3 regions of the Klebsiella oxytoca genome follow, and region 1 is predicted to be linked to each of the others. Evidence: predicted binding sites of a transcription regulator. Region 1 holds the regulator's gene; each other region holds the start of a gene.
What was found. Region 1 encodes Fur, which represses iron uptake genes when iron is present. Its sites were predicted from a motif close to ATAATAATGAGAACNACTATCAA; they were not measured.
Positions count from the first base shown of each region.

Region 2: a site for Fur is predicted at 4,026-4,048, ahead of bfd (bacterioferritin-associated ferredoxin). Genes of this name have one in related genera too.
Region 3: a site for Fur is predicted at 2,476-2,498, ahead of fepD (Fe(3+)-siderophore ABC transporter permease). Genes of this name have one in related genera too.

Region 1 covers NZ_CP046115.1:1,687,781-1,695,616, reverse strand. Annotated here, with positions in the region: gene ybfF (esterase) at 101-874, shown strand; gene ybfE (LexA regulated protein) at 1,008-1,301, shown strand; gene fldA (flavodoxin FldA) at 1,452-1,982, shown strand; gene fur (ferric iron uptake transcriptional regulator) at 2,274-2,726, shown strand; gene tcuR (tricarballylate utilization LysR family transcriptional regulator TcuR) at 2,858-3,784, shown strand; gene tcuA (FAD-dependent tricarballylate dehydrogenase TcuA) at 3,882-5,285, shown strand; gene tcuB (tricarballylate utilization 4Fe-4S protein TcuB) at 5,272-6,411, shown strand; gene GJ746_RS07820 (MFS transporter) at 6,467-7,762, shown strand; gene chiQ (ChiQ/YbfN family lipoprotein) at 7,815-7,836, opposite strand, start outside.
Region 2 covers NZ_CP046115.1:4,946,064-4,953,899, reverse strand. Annotated here, with positions in the region: gene rpsG (30S ribosomal protein S7) at 1-446, shown strand, start outside; gene fusA (elongation factor G) at 543-2,657, shown strand; gene tuf (elongation factor Tu) at 2,728-3,912, shown strand; gene bfd (bacterioferritin-associated ferredoxin) at 4,083-4,277, shown strand; gene bfr (bacterioferritin) at 4,352-4,828, shown strand; gene GJ746_RS23195 (prepilin peptidase) at 4,812-5,288, opposite strand; gene rpsJ (30S ribosomal protein S10) at 5,666-5,977, shown strand; gene rplC (50S ribosomal protein L3) at 6,010-6,639, shown strand; gene rplD (50S ribosomal protein L4) at 6,650-7,255, shown strand; gene rplW (50S ribosomal protein L23) at 7,252-7,554, shown strand; gene rplB (50S ribosomal protein L2) at 7,572-7,836, shown strand, end outside.
Region 3 covers NZ_CP046115.1:1,581,129-1,588,964, reverse strand. Annotated here, with positions in the region: gene fepB (Fe2+-enterobactin ABC transporter substrate-binding protein) at 1-320, shown strand, start outside; gene entS (enterobactin transporter EntS) at 1,161-2,402, opposite strand; gene fepD (Fe(3+)-siderophore ABC transporter permease) at 2,515-3,522, shown strand; gene fepG (iron-enterobactin ABC transporter permease) at 3,519-4,511, shown strand; gene fepC (iron-enterobactin ABC transporter ATP-binding protein) at 4,508-5,302, shown strand; gene entF (enterobactin non-ribosomal peptide synthetase EntF) at 5,751-7,836, opposite strand, start outside.

The DNA.
Region 1 (7,836 bases):
GATGGCGGTAAAACTCGGATATCTTCCGGGTCTTGCAGCCGGGTGGCAGAATGTCCAACATAATACCCTAACCCGACGGAGCGAAAAAAAGAACTTTGCCATGAAATTAAATAGCCGAGCGCAATCTGCACAAAATCCGCACAATAATCCCCCTATCGTCCTGGTCCACGGCCTTTTTGGCAGTCTGGATAATCTGGGGATCCTCGCCCGCGATCTGGTCCTTGACCATGATATTTTGCAGGTCGACATGCGAAACCACGGCCTCTCACCGCGCGCGCCGGAGATGACCTATGCCGCGATGGCCCAGGATCTGCTTGATACTCTCAATGAATCACAAATTGAGAGGGCGACCTTTATTGGTCACTCCATGGGAGGTAAGGCCGTGATGGCGCTCAGTGCTCTGGCGCCGGAGCGTATCGCCGGCCTGGTCGCCATTGATATCGCCCCGGTGGATTATCATGTTCGTCGCCATGATGAAATCTTCGCCGCCATCAACGCCGTCACCGACGCGGGTGCCGCCACGCGTCAGCAGGCCGCGGCAGTGATGCGCGAACACCTCAATGAAGAGGGCGTCATTCAGTTTTTGTTGAAATCTTTCGTGGACGGCCAGTGGCGTTTTAACGTGCCGGTGCTGTGGGAACAGTACGCTAATATCGTCGGCTGGCAAACCGTCCCGGCCTGGCCGCATCCGGCGCAGTTTATCCCCGGCGGCAACTCCCCTTACGTCACCGATGAATATCGTGACGCCCTGTTGGCTCAATTTCCCCAGGCGCGCGCGCACGTTATCGCCGGAGCCGGACACTGGGTGCATGCCGAGAAACCGGAAGCCGTTATCCGCGCTATTCGACGTTATTTAGCCACCATCGGCGGGTAACTGCTTAAAATATGCCCGACCGCGCGGCTTAATGCCCGCGGTCGTTGGCGCAGCTCGTCGCCTGATGTATTATGGCGCGCTATCTGCGTCGGCTACTCCCGACAGCTTGTTTCCCCCGAAGTCACTCTGAATCATGGCAAAAGAACAAACGGACCGTACGACATTAGATTTGTTCGCAACTGAGCGTCGGCCGGGCAGACCGAAAACCAATCCGCTTTCGCGCGATGAACAGCTGCGCATCAACAAACGCAACCAGCTTAAACGCGACAAAGTCCGCGGCCTCAAGCGCGTTGAGCTAAAGCTGAATGCCGATGCGGTGGATGCGCTTAACGAGCTGGCGGAAGCCCGTAATATGAACCGCAGCGATCTCATTGAAGAGATGCTGATGAACCAGCTGGCAGCCCTGCGCGACCAGGATAAAGCCTAAAACCCTCAAAAAGTCAGCTTTCATGTAGCAGAGTGTGCAGTTGGGCGTGATTGCTGTTTCCGCGCCTTTCTCTGTTCTGCTATCATTGCCCCTATCTGCGGGCATTACGCCCACTACCACATCATTAAGTTTCAAGAGGTTATTTTACTCATGGCAATCATCGGCATCTTTTTTGGCAGCGACACCGGCAACACCGAAAATATTGCAAAAATGATTCAAAAGCAGCTTGGTAAAGATGTTGCTGATGTTCACGACATTGCCAAAAGCAGCAAAGAGGATCTGGAAGGTCACGATATCCTGCTGCTCGGCATTCCGACCTGGTACTATGGTGAAGCCCAGTGCGATTGGGACGATTTTTTCCCGACCCTGGAAGAGATCGACTTCAATGGCAAACTGGTTGCCCTTTTTGGCTGCGGCGATCAGGAAGACTATGCTGAATACTTCTGTGATGCTCTGGGTACCATTCGCGACATCATCGAACCGCGCGGCGCGACTATCGTTGGCCACTGGCCGACCGCCGGCTACCATTTTGAAGCCTCTAAAGGTCTGGCGGATGACCACCACTTTGTTGGCCTGGCCATCGATGAAGATCGTCAGCCGGAACTGACCAACGAACGCGTGGAAAAATGGGTAAAACAGATTTCTGAAGAGCTGCATCTTGAAGAAATCAAGAATGCCTGAGTCTGAACGGCATAATCATCAGATTTTGCCTAATCTATAGATAAAAGCAATCGAAGTTATAGCTACAAGTTTTTAACTTTTAGTCACATATCTGTACAATGTCCTCTGATTTAACGAGGTCGCGTGAAGCACTTTGTAGCGAGTGCCTCGTTTTTGACAGCATACAAGGCCCGATGCTTGCAGTTTTCATTTCACCATGGCAGTTCTATAATGAGACGCATTACATCGGGTGATTCTCTGTATTACTTCCGCAGATGGAAGTAGATCGTTTAGCAACAGGACAGATTCCGCATGACTGACAACAATACCGCATTAAAGAAGGCTGGCCTGAAAGTGACTCTTCCAAGATTAAAAATCCTGGAAGTCCTTCAGGAACCGGATAACCATCATGTCAGTGCGGAAGACTTATACAAACGCCTGATCGATATGGGCGAAGAGATTGGCCTGGCGACCGTCTATCGCGTACTCAACCAGTTCGACGACGCCGGTATCGTCACCCGTCATAATTTCGAAGGCGGTAAATCCGTTTTTGAACTGACGCAGCAGCATCATCACGATCACCTTATCTGCCTCGACTGCGGCAAAGTGATCGAATTTAGCGATGACTCAATTGAAGCGCGCCAGCGTGAAATTGCCTCCAGGCACGGTATTCGCCTGACTAACCACAGCCTGTACCTTTACGGTCACTGTGCAGAAGGCGACTGCCGCGAAGATGAACATGCTCACGATGCGGCAGAGAAATAATCACCGCAGCGTATAACGTTAAAAGCCAACCTTCAGGTTGGCTTTTTTTTGCTCTGAATATGATCCCCCTCTTCCTCTCGCGCCTCAATACATTTACTGTCAGTGGATCCAGCCTTGTACGGAGAGTCGACATGGAGCTTCGCCAGCTACGCTATTTTGTCCGCATTATCGAAACCGGCAGCATGGGCCGCGCCGCCCTAGATCTGAATATCGGTGTCTCCGCGCTTAGCCAACAAATGGCGCGTCTGGAGAACGAACTTGCTATTCGCCTGCTGCAACGAACATCGCGCGGCGTGATGCCGACCAGCGCTGGCCTTGCCTTTTACTCTCAGGCGCAGCTGGCTCTGCGTCATGCTGATGATGCGGTTCTCGCCGCGCGCGAAGCGCGCCTTTCCGGCCACGTCAGCGTCGGTATGGCCCCAAGCACCGCCTCTGTTCTGGGGGTGCCTTTTATTAACGCGATGCGCGAAAGCTATGCCGATGTCCGCCTGCATTTAGTCGAAAGCCTCTCCGGCAACCTTGAGCGAATGATCAATACCCGTCAGCTTGATTTAGCCATCGTGTTCCAGAAGGAGAAGCTTATGCGCTGGAGCGCCAGACCCATTCTCGAAGAGCGTCTGTTCCTGATAGGTACCCACGAAGTGCTGGCTCCCCTTCCCGACGCGAGCATCTCGCCAGGCCAGCTGGCCGCTATCCCGTTGATTATGCCAAGCCAGGGGCATGGTCTGCGCGGCAGGCTCGAGTCTATCTGCCAGGAACACTCCCTTAACATTGATGTGGTAGCTGAAATCGACGGTCTGGCGCTGCTGATGCGCGCCGTCCGCGACGGACTCGGCGCTACTCTGCAGCCTGGGGCAGCCATTTCTCATCTCGACAACGAGGCGCTGAGAGTGATCGGTGTCGACAATCCGATACTCAGTCGGCCTAATTTTCTCGTCAGTCTCTCTGATGATGAACTGACGCCAGCAGGCCTTGCGGCGCGAGTGATACTGACAAAAGTCATGCGTCAGCTCGTTGAATCAGGCCGCTGGCCGGGCGCCAGTCTTTACGCTCACTAAACCCCCCTTTAGCAATACGCCATAGCGGCTTGCCGGCCTGAGCACCTACATTTCCATTACAAATTTAACAATAAAGCAAACCGTAATGGAGCCAAAAATGGTGGATGTACTGGTGATTGGCGGCGGCAATGCCGCATTATGCGCCGCCTTAACCGCCCGGGAAGCTGGCGCGTCCGTGCTGCTGCTGGAGGCCGCACCGCGGGAATGGCGAGGCGGAAACTCTCAGCACACGCGAAATCTTCGCTGTATGCATGATGCTCCGCAGGATGTTTTAGTCGACAGCTATCCGGAAGAAGAATACTGGCAGGATCTGCTGCGCGTTACCGATGGCAACACCAACGAAACGCTGGCGCGGCTGGTGATCCGCACCTCATCTGAATGCCGCGACTGGATGCGCCAGCATGGCGTTAACTTCCAGCCGCCGCTGTCCGGCGCCCTGCACGTGGCCCGCACTAACGCCTTTTTTATGGGCGGCGGTAAAGCGCTGATAAACGCCTATTACCGCAGCGCAGAACAGTTGGGCGTGCAGATCCGTTACAACACGCCGGTGCAGGCGCTTGAATTACACAACGGCGAATTCGTCGCCGCGCTGGCGGGTGAAGAGAGGATCGCGGCGAAAACCTGCGTCCTCGCCGCGGGCGGGTTTGAATCTAACCGCGAGTGGCTGCGCGAAGCCTGGGGACAGAACGAGCGTGGCGAATGGCCAGCCGATAACTTTCTCATCCGCGGAACCCGCTTCAACCAGGGCGTCCTGCTCAAATTTATGATCGAGGCAGGGGCTGACATCATCGGCGATCCGTCACAGTCACACTGCGTCGCGATTGACGCCCGGGCGCCGCTCTATGATGGCGGCATCTGCACGCGCGTGGACTGCGTGTCGTTGGGTGTGGTTGTCAACCGCGATGCCGAGCGCTTTTATGATGAGGGCGAGGATTTCTGGCCTAAACGCTATGCCATCTGGGGACGGCTGGTCGCCCACCAGCCCGGCCAAATCGGTTACTCGATCATCGACAGCAAAGCGATCGGTCATTTTATGCCGCCCGTTTTTCCCGGAGCCCAGGCCAATACTATCGCCGAACTGGCTCGCCAGCTGGGGCTGGACGCGGAACGACTGTCGCAAACCATCGCCCGCTATAACGCCGCCTGTACGCCCGGCCAGTTCGATCATACCCGCCTTGATAACTGCGCGACATCAGACCTGACGCCGCCGAAAACCCACTGGGCGCGGCCCATCGATACGCCGCCCTACTACGGTTATGCGTTACGTCCAGGGATCACTTTCACCTATCTCGGACTCTATGTTAATGAACGCTCCGCCGTCCATTTTGCAGGCAAGCCCAGCCGTAACCTGTTCGTGGCCGGTGAAATGATGGCCGGCAACGTACTGGGCAAAGGCTATACCGCCGGGGTGGGCATGTCGATTGGTACTACATTCGGTTGCATTGCCGGCCAGCAAGCCGCCCATGCGGCACAGCAGGAGACACAGCATGAAGTCGCTTGAAAAGCTGATCATTGACGCACAAATCATCACTGAACCAGAAGCGGAAGTTGAAAGGGTGATGCAGGTGTGTAACGCCTGCCGTTATTGTGAAGGGTTTTGCGCCGTATTTCCGGCGATGACCCAGCGCCTCGCCTTTGGCAAAGCGGATATTAACTACCTGGCCAACCTGTGCCACAACTGCGGTGCCTGCCTGCACGCTTGCCAGTACGCGCCGCCGCATGAGTTTGCCATTAACGTTCCGAAAGCGATGGCGGAAGTGCGACTGGAAACCTATCAACATTATGCTCAGCCCGCGGCTTTCGGCAGCCTGTATCGTCGGGCTGGCGTAACCACGGTGCTGGCTCTGATTGCCGGTTTGATCCTCTTTTTACTGCTGGCGATGGGGCTCAAAGGCTCACTGCTTCATCCACCGCTGGCCGGCGATTTTTACCAGATATTTCCCCATAACCTGCTGGCGTGGATGTTTGGCTCGGTCTTCATTCTGGCCATCGGTTTACTGATGACCGGGGTGATCCGTTTCTGGCGCGAGATATCACCAGGCCAACCGCAGCCTGGTGATATCGCAAAGGCCTCACATGATGCGCTTACGCTGAAATATCTCGACGGCGGACACGGTAAAGGCTGCAACGAGTCTGATGACGCGTTTACGCTGATGCGCCGCCGTTTCCATCACTTTACCTTCTATGGTTTCCTGCTCTGTTTCGCCGCCACTGTGGTCGCCACGGGCTACCACTATTTCGCCGGATGGGAAGCTCCCTACCCGTTCTTCAGCGTTCCTGTACTTCTGGGTACGCTTGGCGGAATTGGCTTGCTGGTAGGTCCGGCTGGCTTGCTGTGGCTGAACCTGCGTCGTTCTCCGCTGCACGGCGACGCGCGACAAAAACCCATGGATCGTGGCTTTATTCTGCTGCTGTTCCTGACCAGCCTTACCGGGCTCGCCCTGTTGGCAGGACGCGACACTTCGTGGATGGGCATCCTGCTTGCCATTCATCTTGGCGTCGTGATGGCGCTGTTTTTAACTATTCCCTACGGAAAATTTGCCCACGGATTTTATCGCTGTGCGGCGTTACTCAAGTGGGCAATTGAGAAACGCCGTGGAAAACAGGCGGCAGTCGCAGGCGACTAATCCGCTCCCTCTTACCTCTATAAAAACAAGATAAAGACAATGGAGAGCAACCCCTATGACGCAACAATCATCGCGTGCCGGCACCTTTGGCGCAATTCTCCGCGTGACCAGCGGCAATTTTCTCGAACAATTCGACTTTTTTCTGTTTGGCTTTTACGCCACCTACATCGCCAGAACCTTCTTTCCGGCAGAGAGTGAGTTTGCGGCGTTAATGCTCACCTTTGCCGTGTTTGGCTCCGGCTTCCTGATGCGCCCCATCGGCGCGATAGTGCTGGGAGCCTATATCGACAGAATCGGCCGCCGGAAAGGGCTCATGGTGACGCTGGCGATTATGGGCTGCGGGACGCTACTGATAGCGCTGGTACCCGGCTATAACACAATCGGGGTTCTCGCCCCCATCCTGGTGTTAGTCGGCCGTCTGCTGCAGGGGTTTTCAGCGGGCGTAGAACTTGGCGGCGTTTCGGTTTATCTGTCGGAAATCGCCACGCCGGGGAAAAAAGGGTTCTATACCAGCTGGCAATCCGCCAGCCAACAGGTGGCGATTGTCATGGCGGCGCTGATTGGCTACGTGTTGAACGAAACGCTCGGCCACGACGAGATAGCCGAATGGGGCTGGCGCATCCCCTTCTTTATTGGCTGCCTGATTATTCCGCTTATTTTTGTGCTGCGTCGTTCTTTACAGGAGACCGAAGACTTCCTGCAGCGCAAACATCGTCCTGATACCAAAGAGATCCTGACCACGATTGCCAAAAACTGGCGCATTATTATCGCCGGGACGCTGCTGGTAGCGATGACCACCACCACCTTTTACTTCATTACCGTCTATACGCCAACCTACGGTAGAACGGTTCTGCATCTTAGCGCTCGCGACAGTCTGCTGGTCACCATGCTGGTCGGCATCTCTAACTTTATCTGGTTACCGATTGGCGGGGCAATTTCTGACAGAATAGGCCGTCGTCCGGTGCTCATGGGGATCACCCTGCTGGCGCTGCTCACCACCTGGCCGGTGATGCACTGGCTCACCGCCGCGCCGGATTTCACCCGCATGACGCTGGTCCTGCTGTGGTTCTCATTCTTCTTTGGCATGTATAACGGCGCGATGGTGGCAGCGCTCACGGAAGTGATGCCGGTCTACGTCCGTACCGTGGGCTTTTCACTGGCCTTTAGTCTCGCAACCGCTATCTTTGGTGGCCTGACGCCGGCGATTTCTACCGCCCTGGTGGAGATAACGGGGGATAAAAGTTCCCCTGGCTGGTGGTTGATGTGCGCTGCGCTATGCGGGTTTGCGGCAACCGCGATGCTCTTCGTGCGCCTGAGCCGCGGCTATCAGCCGGCAGAAGTACAGCATTAAAATAGTAACGGGCGGAGTTTACGCTCCGCCCGTTCGCCCGCCTTCGCCTGGTTTAGCGTGGCGTATTGTTACTG
Region 2 (7,836 bases), 2.1 Mb from region 1:
AGCGTAAAATCCTGCCGGATCCTAAGTTCGGATCAGAACTGCTGGCTAAATTTGTAAATATCCTGATGGTAGATGGTAAAAAATCTACTGCAGAAGCAATCGTATACAGCGCGCTGGAGACCCTGGCTCAGCGCTCTGGTAAAAATGAACTGGAAGCTTTCGAAGTCGCTCTCGACAACGTGCGCCCGACTGTAGAAGTTAAGTCTCGCCGCGTTGGTGGTTCTACTTATCAGGTTCCAGTTGAAGTCCGTCCGGTTCGTCGTAATGCCCTGGCAATGCGTTGGATCGTTGAAGCTGCTCGTAAACGTGGTGATAAATCCATGGCTCTGCGTCTGGCGAACGAACTCTCTGATGCTGCAGACAACAAAGGTACTGCAGTTAAGAAACGTGAAGACGTTCACCGTATGGCAGAAGCCAACAAGGCGTTCGCACACTACCGTTGGTAATCCCTTCGGAGTCATAGTCACCAGGCGGGCGCTTCAGGTAAGTCGCCCGTTTTGGATAACTTAACTGAACGCCTAAAGAAATAAACGAGGAATCAAATGGCTCGTACAACACCCATCGCACGCTACCGTAATATCGGTATCAGTGCGCACATCGACGCCGGTAAAACTACTACTACCGAACGTATTCTGTTCTACACCGGTGTAAACCACAAAATCGGTGAAGTTCATGACGGCGCTGCCACCATGGACTGGATGGAACAGGAGCAGGAGCGTGGTATTACTATCACCTCCGCAGCGACTACTGCATTCTGGTCAGGTATGGCTAAGCAGTATGAACCGCATCGCGTAAACATCATCGACACCCCGGGGCACGTTGACTTCACTATCGAAGTAGAACGTTCCATGCGTGTGCTTGATGGTGCAGTAATGGTTTACTGCGCAGTTGGTGGTGTTCAGCCTCAGTCTGAAACCGTATGGCGTCAGGCAAACAAATATAAAGTTCCGCGCATTGCGTTCGTTAACAAAATGGACCGTATGGGTGCGAACTTCCTGAAAGTTGTTGGTCAGATCAAAACCCGTCTGGGCGCGAACCCTGTTCCGCTGCAGCTGGCGATTGGCGCTGAAGAAGCGTTCACCGGTGTTGTTGACCTGGTGAAAATGAAAGCCATCAACTGGAACGAAGAAGATGCAGGTGTAACCTTCACTTACGAAGATATCCCGGCAGACATGCAGGAACTGGCCGAAGAATGGCACCAGAACCTGATCGAGTCCGCGGCTGAAGCTTCTGAAGACCTGATGGAGAAATACCTGGGTGGTGAAGAACTGACTGAAGAAGAGATTAAAACTGCTCTGCGTCAGCGCGTTCTGAACAACGAAATCATCCTGGTAACCTGTGGTTCTGCGTTCAAGAACAAAGGTGTTCAGGCGATGCTGGATGCGGTAATTGACTACCTGCCATCCCCGATTGACGTACCTGCGATCAACGGTATCCTGGACGACGGTAAAGATACTCCGGCTGAGCGTCACGCTAGCGATGATGAGCCGTTTGCTGCTCTGGCATTCAAAATCGCTACCGACCCGTTCGTGGGTAACCTGACCTTCTTCCGTGTGTACTCCGGTGTGGTTAACTCTGGTGATACTATCCTGAACTCCGTGAAAGCTGCACGTGAGCGTTTCGGTCGTATCGTACAGATGCACGCTAACAAACGTGAAGAGATCAAAGAAGTTCGCGCGGGCGATATCGCTGCGGCTATCGGTCTGAAAGACGTAACTACGGGTGACACGCTGTGCGACCCTAACGCGCCGATCATTCTGGAGCGTATGGAATTCCCTGAGCCGGTAATCTCTATCGCTGTTGAACCGAAAACCAAAGCTGACCAGGAAAAAATGGGTCTGGCTCTGGGCCGCCTGGCAAAAGAAGACCCGTCTTTCCGCGTATGGACTGACGAAGAATCTAACCAGACTATCATCGCCGGTATGGGTGAGCTGCACCTCGACATCATCGTTGACCGTATGAAGCGTGAATTCAACGTTGAAGCGAACGTCGGTAAACCTCAGGTTGCTTACCGCGAAGCGATTCGCGCGAAAGTTACCGATATCGAAGGTAAACACGCTAAACAGTCTGGTGGTCGCGGTCAGTACGGTCACGTCGTTATCGACATGTACCCGCTGGAGCCGGGCTCTAACCCGAAAGGTTACGAGTTCATCAACGACATTAAAGGTGGTGTAATTCCTGGCGAATACATCCCGGCCGTTGATAAAGGTATCCAGGAGCAGCTGAAAGCTGGTCCTCTGGCTGGTTACCCGGTAGTTGATCTGGGCGTGCGTCTGCACTTCGGTTCTTACCACGACGTTGACTCCTCTGAACTGGCGTTTAAACTGGCCGCTTCTATTGCCTTTAAAGATGGCTTTAAGAAAGCGAAACCAGTTCTGCTTGAGCCGATCATGAAGGTTGAAGTAGAAACTCCGGAAGAGAATACTGGTGACGTTATCGGTGACCTTAGCCGTCGTCGCGGTATGCTGCGCGGTCAGGAATCCAACGTGACTGGCGTTGTGATCCACGCTGAAGTTCCGCTGTCTGAAATGTTCGGATATGCAACTCAGCTGCGTTCTCTGACCAAAGGTCGTGCTTCTTACTCCATGGAGTTCCTGAAGTATGATGATGCGCCGAACAACGTTGCTCAGGCCGTAATCGAAGCCCGTGGCAAATAAGCCGCAGGGTTAAAACCAAAGTCCCGTGCTCTCTCCTGAAGGGGAGAGCACTATAGTAAGGAATATAGCCGTGTCTAAAGAAAAATTTGAACGTACAAAACCGCACGTCAACGTCGGTACTATCGGCCACGTTGACCATGGTAAAACTACTCTGACCGCTGCAATCACTACCGTTCTGGCTAAAACCTACGGTGGTTCTGCTCGCGCATTCGACCAGATCGATAACGCGCCGGAAGAAAAAGCTCGTGGTATCACCATCAACACTTCTCACGTTGAATATGACACCCCGACTCGCCACTACGCGCACGTAGACTGCCCGGGCCACGCCGACTATGTTAAAAACATGATCACCGGTGCTGCGCAGATGGACGGCGCGATCCTGGTTGTTGCTGCGACTGACGGCCCGATGCCGCAGACTCGTGAGCACATCCTGCTGGGTCGTCAGGTAGGCGTTCCGTACATCATCGTGTTCCTGAACAAATGCGACATGGTTGATGACGAAGAGCTGCTGGAACTGGTTGAAATGGAAGTTCGTGAACTTCTGTCTCAGTACGATTTCCCGGGCGACGACACACCGATCGTTCGTGGTTCCGCTCTGAAAGCGCTGGAAGGCGACGCAGACTGGGAAGCGAAAATCATCGAACTGGCTGGCTACCTGGATTCTTACATTCCGGAACCAGAGCGTGCGATTGACAAGCCGTTCCTGCTGCCGATCGAAGACGTATTCTCCATCTCCGGTCGTGGTACCGTTGTTACCGGTCGTGTAGAGCGCGGTATCATCAAAGTGGGCGAAGAAGTTGAAATCGTTGGTATTAAAGAGACTGCGAAGTCTACCTGTACTGGCGTTGAAATGTTCCGCAAACTGCTGGACGAAGGCCGTGCTGGTGAGAACGTTGGTGTTCTGCTGCGTGGTATCAAACGTGAAGAAATCGAACGTGGTCAGGTACTGGCGAAGCCGGGTTCTATCAAGCCGCACACCAAGTTCGAATCTGAAGTGTACATTCTGTCCAAAGACGAAGGCGGCCGTCATACTCCGTTCTTCAAAGGCTACCGTCCGCAGTTCTACTTCCGTACAACTGACGTGACTGGCACCATCGAACTGCCGGAAGGCGTAGAGATGGTAATGCCGGGCGACAACATCAAAATGGTTGTTACCCTGATCCACCCGATCGCGATGGACGACGGTCTGCGTTTCGCAATCCGTGAAGGCGGCCGTACCGTTGGCGCGGGCGTGGTTGCTAAAGTTCTGGGCTAATAATTAGTTCTGAATTAAAAAGGGCGCTCAGGCGCCCTTTTTGCTGCCTGCTATTTGTATGAACAAGCCAATACTGGCATGAATAAACGGGATGTATATTTAATAAACAGGCTATTGTAATCATAACTATTCTCATTTACACTTTGGATGTAATTTAAACGGGAGTATCTATGTACGTTTGTCTGTGTAATGGGGTGAACGATAAAAAAATTCGCCAGGCAGTACGCCAATTTAATCCTCAGTCTTTCCAGCAACTGCGAAAATTTATTCCCGTTGGAAATCAATGTGGTAAGTGTGTTCGTGCAGCGCGTGAAATTATGGAAGATGAATTAACCCGTATGCCGGAATATCAAGAGATCGCCTGAAGAGCTTCAGCTTTGCTTTGACATCCCTATAGCCCGAACTACGCTTCAATGAGTGGAAGCGGAGGGACTATATAATGAAAGGTGATGTCAAAATCATAAGTTATCTCAATAAATTATTGGGAAATGAGCTTGTCGCAATTAATCAATACTTTCTCCATGCGAGAATGTTCAAAAACTGGGGCCTGATGCGCCTCAACGATGTTGAATACCATGAATCTATCGATGAAATGAAACATGCCGATAAGTATATCGAGCGTATTTTGTTTCTTGAGGGTATCCCAAACCTGCAGGATCTTGGCAAACTTCGTATTGGCGAGGATGTCGAGGAGATGTTGCAGTCTGACTTGAGGCTGGAACTGGAAGGTGCAAAGGATCTACGAGAAGCTATTGCCTATGCCGATAGCGTTCATGACTATGTCAGTCGTGATATGCTAATTACCATTCTTGCAGATGAAGAAGGCCATATTGACTGGCTGGAAACTGAGCTGGACTTAATAGGCAAGATTGGTCTGCAGAATTATCTCCAGTCGCAGATTAAAGTGGCTGACTAAAAAAAGTCTGCCATGCACATGTTAAGCCCGCTGCGGCCAGGAAAGGGCCAAAAGGCAGCGGGTTATACAACACCTCCTTTTTTCGTCTCCAGAGCGCCAGCAGAATTACGGTTACGCATGCCAGAATCGTTGCGATAAGAACCAGCTGCGGTAAAACACTCCAGCCATACCAGGCCCCAAGAGCGGCAAGAAATTTAACATCGCCGTAGCCGATACCCTCATACCCACGAATCCCTCTGTAGAACCAATAGAGCAGCGCAAAGGCCAGATAGCCAGTTATTGCTCCCCATACCGCATGCGCCAGATGGGCCGGTGACATACACAGATAATAAAGCAGACCGCTCCACAGCAGAGGACAGGTATATTTATCGGGAAGTAAGCCATGACGCAGATCGTGCCAACAAAGCATTAGTAATAACCCGCCATGGATAATAAAGAATGTAAACGCTGCTACTGCCATCGACAGGTGTCCTGAATGTGGGTGTTGGTGCTGAGTGTGGCGGGGAACTTCATAACGGGCAAAAGGCAATAACAAAGAATGGATTCCAGTGTCCAGAGTATTCGCCGGCGGCTTAGCGCATTGCGAGAGGTTCTGAAGCCTGTTCTCATAAACCAGTGCTGATTTTCTACGCAGCTATTGCGTTGTATCTGTATTTGCGTATAATGCGCGGGCTTGTCAAAATTGACGGCCGGTTCGATATGAACCCGGTAGCGTACTTTGCTATCAACAATGTTCCCGATTGGGGAACTATGTAAGAACGGTTACACTCTCCCATCAATCGTAATGGGTATGAGGAGTAACCATTTCGTCTATAAAATAATTGGAGCTCTGGTCTCATGCAGAACCAAAGAATCCGTATCCGCCTTAAAGCGTTTGATCATCGCCTGATCGATCAATCAACCGCGGAAATCGTCGAGACTGCTAAGCGCACTGGTGCGCAAGTCCGTGGTCCGATCCCGCTGCCGACCCGCAAAGAGCGCTTTACCGTTCTGATCTCTCCGCACGTTAACAAAGACGCGCGCGATCAGTACGAAATCCGCACTCATAAGCGTCTGGTTGACATCGTTGAGCCAACTGAAAAAACCGTTGATGCTCTGATGCGTCTGGATCTGGCTGCCGGTGTAGACGTGCAGATCAGCCTGGGTTAATCAGGTCATCGAGCGATTGAGAGGTTGAAACAATGATTGGTTTAGTCGGTAAAAAAGTGGGCATGACCCGCATCTTCACTGAAGATGGCGTATCTATCCCAGTAACCGTAATCGAAGTTGAAGCAAACCGCGTTACTCAGGTTAAAGATCTGGCTAACGATGGCTACCGTGCCGTTCAGGTTACCACTGGTGCTAAAAAAGCTAACCGTGTAACCAAACCGGAAGCGGGTCACTTCGCTAAAGCTGGCGTTGAAGCTGGCCGTGGTCTGTGGGAATTCCGTCTGGCTGACGGCGAAGAATTCACCGTAGGTCAGGATATTAGCGTTGAGCTGTTTGCTGACGTTAAAAAAGTTGACGTAACCGGTACCTCTAAAGGTAAAGGTTTTGCTGGTACCGTTAAGCGCTGGAACTTCCGTACCCAGGACGCTACTCACGGTAACTCCTTGTCCCACCGCGTTCCGGGTTCTATCGGTCAGAACCAGACTCCGGGCAAAGTGTTCAAAGGCAAGAAAATGGCAGGTCAGCTGGGTAACGAACGTGTCACCGTTCAGAGCCTGGACGTAGTACGTGTTGACGCTGAGCGCAACCTGCTGCTGGTTAAAGGTGCGGTCCCGGGTGCAACCGGTAGCGACCTGATCGTTAAACCAGCTGTGAAGGCGTAAGGGGATAGCAATGGAATTAGTATTGAAAGACGCGCAGAGCGCGCTGACTGTTTCCGAAACTACCTTCGGTCGTGATTTCAACGAAGCGCTGGTTCACCAGGTTGTAGTTGCTTATGCAGCTGGTGCTCGTCAGGGTACTCGTGCTCAGAAGACTCGTGCTGAAGTAACTGGTTCAGGCAAAAAGCCGTGGCGCCAGAAAGGTACCGGCCGTGCGCGTTCAGGTTCTATCAAGAGCCCGATCTGGCGTTCAGGTGGCGTGACCTTCGCTGCTCGTCCGCAGGACCACAGTCAAAAAGTTAACAAAAAGATGTACCGCGGCGCGCTGAAAAGCATCCTGTCCGAACTGGTACGTCAGGATCGTCTGATCGTTGTCGAATCTTTCTCTGTAGAAGCGCCTAAAACTAAGCTGCTGGCACAGAAACTGAAAGACATGGCTCTGGAAGATGTGCTGATCATCACCGGTGAGCTGGACGAGAACCTGTTCCTTGCTGCGCGCAACCTGCACAAGGTTGACGTACGTGATGCAACTGGTATCGACCCGGTTAGCCTGATCGCCTTCGACAAAGTCGTAATGACTGCTGATGCTGTTAAGCAAGTTGAGGAGATGCTGGCATGATTCGTGAAGAACGTCTGCTGAAGGTGCTGCGCGCACCGCACGTTTCTGAAAAAGCGTCTACTGCGATGGAAAAAACTAACACCATCGTTCTCAAAGTTGCTAAAGACGCGACCAAAGCAGAGATCAAAGCTGCTGTGCAGAAACTGTTTGAAGTCGAAGTCGAAGTCGTTAACACCCTGGTTGTTAAAGGGAAAGTTAAACGTCACGGACAGCGTATCGGTCGTCGTAGCGACTGGAAAAAAGCTTACGTCACCCTGAAGGAAGGCCAGAATCTGGACTTCGTCGGCGGCGCTGAGTAAGTCGGAGGAGTAATACAATGGCAGTTGTTAAATGTAAACCGACATCTCCGGGTCGTCGCCACGTTGTTAAAGTGGTCAACCCAGAGCTGCACAAGGGCAAACCTTTTGCTCCGCTGGTTGAAAAAAACAGCAAATCCGGTGGTCGTAACAACAATGGCCGTATCACCACTCGTCATATCGGTGGTGGTCACAAACAGGCCTACCGTATTGTTGACTTCAAACGCAACAAAGATGGTATCCCGGCAATTGTTGAGCGTCTTGAGTACGATCCGAACCGCTCCG
Region 3 (7,836 bases), 110 kb from region 1:
CTCAGGGGCAGCTGCTCGAACAGCTGGGCTTTACCCTCGCCGACCTGCCCTCCGGGCTCCATGCCAGCCAGAGCCAGGGGAAACGCCACGATATTGTTCAATTGGGTGGGGAAAATTTAGCCGCCGGACTGAACGGTCAGAGCCTGTTCCTGTTTGCCGGGGATCAAAAAGATGCCGAGGCGATTTACGCTAACCCGCTGCTGTCGCATCTGTCCTCGGTCGAAGGTAAACGCGTTTATCCGCTGGGGACGGAAACCTTCCGCCTCGATTACTACAGCGCCGTGCTGGTGCTGCAGCGTTTAGCGGCGCTCTTTGCCTAAACAGATCTCCCGGCGCCAATTGCGGATAACCAGAATAATGCGCGCTTCTCCCGGGGGTGGCGCGTTGCGCCTTGCCCGGGCTACCCCACCGCAGACCGCCGGGGACGCATAGCCCGGACAGATGCGCAGCATCGCCTCCGGGAAAATTCTGCAACACCCTGCACGCTTCTCCCGGGGGCGGCGCGTTGCGCCTTGCCCGGGCTACTCCACCGCAGACCGCCGGGGACGCGTAGCCCGGACAGATGCGCAGCATCGCCTCCGGGAAAATTCTGCAACACCCTGCGCGCTTCTCCCGGGGGCGGCGCGTTGCGCCTTGCCCGGGCTACCACACCGCAGACCGCCGGGGACGCGTAGCCCGGACAGATGCGCAGCATCGCCTCCGGGAAAATTCCGCAACACCCTGCGCGCTTCTCCCGGGGGCGGCGCAAAGCGCCTTGCCCGGGTTACCGCACCGCAGACCGCCGGGAACGCGTAGCCCGGACAGATGCGCAGCATCGCCTCCGGGAAAATTCTGCAACACCCTGCACGCTTCTCCCGGGGGCGGCGCAAAACGCCTGCCCGGGTTACCGCACCGCAGACCGCCGGGGACGCGTAGCCCGGACAGATGCGCAGCATCGCCTCCGGGAAAATTCTGCAACACCCTGCGCGCTTCTCCCGGGGGCGGCGCAAAACGCCTGCCCGGACTACCGCATCGCAGACCGCCGGAGACGCGTAGCCCGGACAGATGCGCAGCATCGCCTCCGGGAAAATTCTGCAACACCCTGCGCGCTTCTCCCGGGGCGGCGCAAAACGCCTGCCCGGGTTACCGCACTGCAGACCGCCGGGAAAGCGCAGCGAAAGTTAACTTTCGCTGACCCTCTCCGGGCGCTGAAAGCGGCGCAGTTCGCGCAACAGTCCCACCAGCACCACGCCGACAATCACCAGCGCCCAACCGCTGGCGCTCGCCGAAGCGGCCGGCGTCAGAATCGCCCCCAGACCGCCGAGCAGCGCCGCGCCTATCGCATCGCCGGTTACGTTCTGCGCGGTCCACAAACCGTTGATTCGTCCAAGCATATTTTCCGGAGTTTGCGTCTGGATCAGCGTGTATTGCAGCAGCGAGCTTATCGCGCTCAGCCAGCCAAATAGCGCCAGGCACAGCGCACCCAGCTCCCACACCGGCATCAGGCTAAACAGCGCAATAGCCACAAACGAGCCGACGGTGGTCGCCAGCATCAGCACGCCGGGCTTCGCCGTCTGCGCCAGCTGTCCGCTGGTCAACGCGCCGAATGCCGCCCCTAAAGGGATCGCGGCGTACAGCATCCCAATCTGCGACGCCGACATCTGCCAGCTTCCGGCCAGCGCCGGATAGAGTACGCGCACCGCGCTGGCCATCGTCAGCAGGCCGCCAAGCAGCGCGATGCCGCCGATAAGCGGGCTATTAAACAGAAACTTTAATCCCGCCTGCAGCGATTTCAGCGGATGCTCGCGCGGCTGCGGCGGCGGAGCCAGCAGCGGTAAACGCAGCAGGGTCAGCGTGGTAATAAAAGTGCCCGCCGCCGCCAGGCCATAGTTCCAGGCCACGCCGCCGGTCGCCAGCAGCAGACCGCCGATCATCGGCGAAATCACCGAGCCCAGCCGCACCGTTAACATGGTGATTGCTCCGGCCTGCATCAAATTTTCCCGACCGACCAGCGCCGGGGTCGCCGCCAGCAGCGCGGTCACGCCAATGGAAGCAAACAGGCCGTCCCAGATGCCCAGCAGATAGATAGCGATAAGCGACGGTTCCGGCATCATGGCATTGATGCACAGGCCGACGAAGCCGATGCCGCAGGTGCCGCGCGCCAGCAGAATCAGACGCTTACGTTCATAGCGGTCGGCAAGCACGCCGCCGATCATCAGACCGATAAACATCGAAGCGCCGGTCAGGGTTACCGACAACCCCACTTGCCAGGTCGAATGGGTCATCATCTGGATTTGTACCGGGATCGCTACGCCCAGCAGGCCAAGCGACAGAATTGAGATAAAGCGGGCGATAAAGACGGCACGAAAGGCCGGGTGAGTTTTCAGTAAGCTGAGATTCAGCAGCCAGGATTGTCGGTTCATGACAGCGCCTTGTTATTATTTTCCATACCATTTTTATGGGTGCACATGCTAACATAACTGAATAGAATCGATAACGATAATTACTATCATTATCATGCCAGGGATGTAAGCCATGTCGTTTTCAACGACCGCGGCGCGCGCCTTTGCCGTGCCGGGTCTATTAATCGTTTTAGCCATCGCCGTTACGCTCAGCCTGCTGATTGGCGCTAAGCCCCTGCCGTTTAGCGTCGTCGTGGAGGCACTCAGCGGTACCTGCCAGAGCGCCGATTGCACCATCGTCCTTGATGCCCGACTGCCGCGAACCCTCGCCGGACTACTGGCCGGGGCCGCGCTGGGTCTCGCCGGAGCGCTGATGCAAACGCTGACCCGTAACCCGCTGGCGGACCCGGGGATCCTCGGCGTTAACTCCGGCGCCAGTTTCGCTATCGTCCTGGGCGCGGCGCTGTTTGGTATCTCCTCGCCGCAGGAGCAACTGCTGATGGCTTTTTGCGGCGCGTTCGCCGCCTCGCTGCTGGTCGCCTTTACCGGCAGCCAGGGCGGCGGCCAGCTTAGTCCAGTCCGCCTGACTCTCGCAGGGGTTGCTCTGGCGGCTGTGCTCGAAGGACTGTCCAGCGGGATCGCCCTGCTGAACCCCGACGTCTATGACCAGCTGCGCTTCTGGCAGGCGGGTTCGCTCGACGTACGCACTCTGCAAACCCTGAAAATCGTGCTGCTGCCGGTGCTTATTGCCGGAGGAATTACGCTGCTGCTGAGCAGGGCTTTAAATAGCCTGAGCCTCGGCAACGATACCGCCACCGCGCTCGGCAGCCGGGTCGCCCGTACCCAGCTTATCGGGCTGCTGGCGATAACCGTCCTGTGCGGCAGCGCCACGGCGGTAGTCGGGCCGATCGCCTTTATCGGCCTGATGATGCCGCATCTGGCCCGCTGGCTGGTGGGAGCCGATCATCGTTGGTCGCTGCCGGTTACGCTACTGGCAACTCCTGCCCTGCTGCTGTTCGCCGACATACTGGGGCGCCTGCTGGTTCCCGGCGAGCTGCGGGTTTCAGTGGTTAGCGCCTTTATCGGCGCGCCGGTGCTGATCTGGCTGGTGCGCCGCCAGCCGCGCGGAGGTGGAATATGATAGCCCCTTCTCGCCGCCTGATTTTTAGCTGCCTGCTGCTGATCCTCGCCAGCCTGCTGGTCTCCCTGTGGGGGCTCGGTACCGGCCTGGTGCCGTTAAGCGTTGAACAGGTTATCTCGGCACTGCTCGGCGATGCGCCGCGTAACGTCGCCATGGTGGTAACCGAATGGCGTTTACCCCGCGTACTGATGGCGCTGCTGATTGGCGCCGCCCTCGGCGTCAGCGGCGCAATATTTCAGTCTCTGACCCGCAACCCGCTGGGCAGCCCAGACGTGATGGGCTTTAACACCGGGGCGTGGAGCGGCGTGCTGGTGGCGATGGTGATGTTCGGCCAGAACCTGGCGGCCATCGCCATGGCGGCAATGGCTGGCGGTATTCTCACCGCGCTGGTGGTCTGGCTGCTGGCGTGGCGTAACGGGATTGAAACCTTTCGCCTGATTATTATCGGCATCGGCGTGCGCGCCATGCTGGTAGCGTTCAACACCTGGCTACTGCTGCGCGCTTCGCTGGAAACCGCCCTCTCCGCCGGACTGTGGTATGCCGGCTCGCTGAATGGTCTGACCTGGGGAAAAACCTGGCCCTCCGCGCCGCTGATTCTCTTGATGCTGGTCTTCGCTGCGCTGCTGGCGCGACGCATGCGGCTGCTGGAGATGGGTGACGATACCGCCTGCGCGCTGGGCGTTCGGGTTGAGCGTTCGCGTCTGCTGTTGATGCTGGTCGGGGTGGTGCTGACCGCCGCCGCCACCGCGCTCGCCGGACCGATTTCGTTTATCGCTCTGGTGGCTCCCCATATCGCCCGACGCCTTAGCGGTACCGCCCGCTGGGGACTGGCCCAGGCGGCGCTGTGCGGGGCCCTGCTGCTGGCGCTTTCTGACTACTGCGCGCAGCGTCTGTTTATGCCCTATCAGTTACCGGTGGGCGTGGTGACCGTCAGCATTGGCGGCATCTACCTTATCGGGTTGTTAATTCAGGAGTCCCGCAAAAAATGACTGCTACCACCTCCCGTTTGCGCGGCGACCAGTTAACCCTGGCGTACGGCAAAAAGACCATCGCCGAATCGCTGAACGTGACCATTCCCGACGGCCACTTTACCGCCATCATTGGCCCCAACGGCTGCGGTAAATCGACGCTGTTGCGCACCCTGAGTCGCCTGATGACGCCCACCGACGGTCATGTCTGGCTCGACGGCGAGCAGATCCAGCGTTACGCCAGCAAGGAGGTTGCTAAACGCATCGGCCTGCTGGCGCAGAACGCGACCACCCCAGGTGATATTACGGTTCAGGAGCTGGTGGCCCGCGGACGCTATCCGCACCAGCCGTTGTTTACCCGCTGGCGCAAAGAGGATGAAGAGGCGGTCAGCAGAGCGATGAAGGCCACCGGCATTACCGACCTGGCGCGACAAAGCGTCGATACGCTCTCCGGCGGCCAGCGCCAGCGGGCGTGGATCGCCATGGTGCTGGCCCAGGAAACGGCGATCATGCTGCTGGATGAGCCAACCACCTGGCTGGACATCAGCCATCAAATCGATCTGCTGGAGCTCTTGAGCGAACTGAATCAGGAGAAGGGCTATACGCTGGCGGCGGTGCTGCATGACCTGAACCAGGCCTGCCGCTACGCCACCCATTTGATTGCCCTGCGCGAGGGCAAAATCGTCGCCGAGGGCGCGCCAAAGGAGATCGTCAACGCGGAGCTAATTGAAAAGATTTACGGTCTGCGCTGTACGATCATTGAAGATCCGGTGGCCCATACGCCGCTGGTAGTACCGCTCGGTCGAAAGTAGATCCTCCCGGCTCACGCTGCGCTTAGCCGGGCTACCAGTCTGGCAAAAACGGTAGCCCGAGTAAGACGTTTACACCGCAACCCGGGGAAATTACACGTCCTTGCCTCGTCCAGCCCTGGCTTCCCCGGCTCGCGCTACGCTTAGCCGGGCTACCCAGTCTCGCAGAAACGCTAGCCCGAGTAAGGCGTTTACACCGCAACCCGGGGAAATTACATGTCCTTGCCTCGTCCAGCCCTGGCTTCCCCGGCTCGCGCTGCGCTTAGCCGGGCTACCAGTCTGGCAGAAACGGTAGCCCGAGTAAGGCGTTTACGCCGCAACCCGGGGAAATTACACGTCCTTGCTTCGTCCAGCCCCGGCTTCCCCGGCTCGCGCTGCGCTTAGCCGGGCTACCAGTCTGGCAGAAACGGTAGCCCGGGCAAGGCGTTTACGCCGCAACCCGGGAGTTTTTCTATCCTTCCCCGAGAATCTCCCTGACCACCGGGCCAATCGCCTCAAAGGCCTGCGGGGAGATAATATCCACATGGGCACAATTCTGGCTAAAAACCTCCAGCTCTACAACCCACGGCCCCCACACCACCTGCGGATCCATCCCGGCCTGGCGGGTTTTCTCCGCGACAAACAGCGTCGCCTTACCGTCAAACTTCGCGCTGTGCGCGGTGGTCAGCAGGCGTACCGCATCGGCGTAGTTGCCCTCGATAACGCTGAATAGCTCGCCGGAAGCCTGCCCCTGCTGTGCGGCCAGAAACGCTTCGCGTTCACTAGCTATCTCCGCCAGTACCTCCGGGTCCAGACCGTTAGCTTCTTTCTCCGTCCAGTTCTGGGTTTCCGGCGGCCAGGTATCCAGCAGCCCGAGGAAGGCCACCGCTTCGCCGCGCTGGCGTAAACGGGCGGCAATCCCCTGCGCCAGGGTGCCGCCGAGCGAATAACCGAACAGATAATAGGGGCCGTGCGGCTGCTGCGAAAGCAGGGTTTGCAGATGATGCTCGCAGACCGCATCCAGATCCGCCGCCGTCGCCATTGGCCCCAGTGGGCGCGGCGACTGAATGCCGGTAATAGACCAGCGCGGGCTTAAATAACGCGCCAGCACGCTGAACTGCCAGGCAAAACCGGAGGCTGGATGGAAGCAGAAAAGCGTCGGGCCGTCGCTCTCGCGCAGCGGCAGAATCGCGTCGAAGCCCAGCCGCTGCGCCTGCTCATCGCTGAGATCCGAAGCCAGCAGCGCGCTCAGTTTGCCAACGCTAGAAGCGACCATCACCTGCCCCGGCGTTACCTGACGTTCCAGCTCGCGGCTGAGCAGCACCGCGAGACGCATCGCCAGCAGCGAATGGCCGCCGAGGGCGAAGAAATCGGCGTCAATATCATTGATCTCACAGCCCAACAGCTGGCTGAATGCCGAGGCAACGGCGGTTTCCATGCCCGGTTCCGGCGGACGACCGCTGCTCTCGCGGCTTAGCGTCGGCAGCGGCAGCGCTTTACGATCCAGCTTCCCGTTAGCGCTCAGCGGCAGCTCCGGCAGCTGAATCAGCACCACCGGCACCATATGCGGCGGCAGCTGTTCGCCGAGCCGCGCTTTAAGCGCTGCGGTATCCAGCGGCAGGCCAGATTCAGAAACCAGATAGCCCACCAGCTGACGGGCATCGCCGCCGATCGACACCGCCTGATTAAAGATACAGGCGTGAGCCACCGTCTGCTTGACGTCCGGCAGCGCCGACATCGCGCGGTCAATCTCTCCCAGTTCAATCCGCTGGCCGCGAATTTTCAGCTGGTCGTCGCTGCGCCCAAGATATTCCACCGCGCCGCTATCAAGCCAGCGGGCAACGTCGCCAGTGCGGTACATGCGCTCGCCCGGCGCGTAAGGGTCGGCAATAAAGCGGCTGGCGGTCAAATCGGGACGCCCCAGATAGCCCTGCGCCAACTGAATACCGGTCAGGTAGAGATCTCCCGCCACGCCCGGCGGCACCGGGCGCATTGACGCATCGAGAATGCGCAACCCGGTATTCCACACCGGCCAGCCAATCGGCACGCTGGTGCCGGTTACCGCGGCCAGCTCGGGCCCGCAGGCCGGATACCAGCTGACGTCCACCGCCGCTTCCGTCGGGCCGTACAGGTTATGCAGCGGCGCGCCGGTCAGCAGCTCCCACTCCCGGCACAGCGCCGTCGGCAGCGCTTCTCCGCTGCAGAATACCCGGCGCAGAGTCTGGCAGGAGGCGACGTTTTTCGCATCCAACGAGGCGACGAACGCCGCCAGCATCGACGGGACAAAATGGGTGGTGGTCACGCCGTAGCGGGCAAAAAACTGCTGCATCGCCAGCGGGTCGCGATGGGCTTCCGGTTCGGCCATCACCAGCTGCGCGCCGGCGATAAACGGCCACCAGAACTCCCATACCGAAACATCAAAGCTGCACGGCGTTTTCTGCGCCACCACATCGTCGGCGGTGAGCGGATAGTGGTCCTGCATCCACAGCAGGCGGTTAACGATGGCGGTCTGCCCGACCATCACCCCTTTCGGTCGCCCGGTAGAGCCGGAGGTAAAG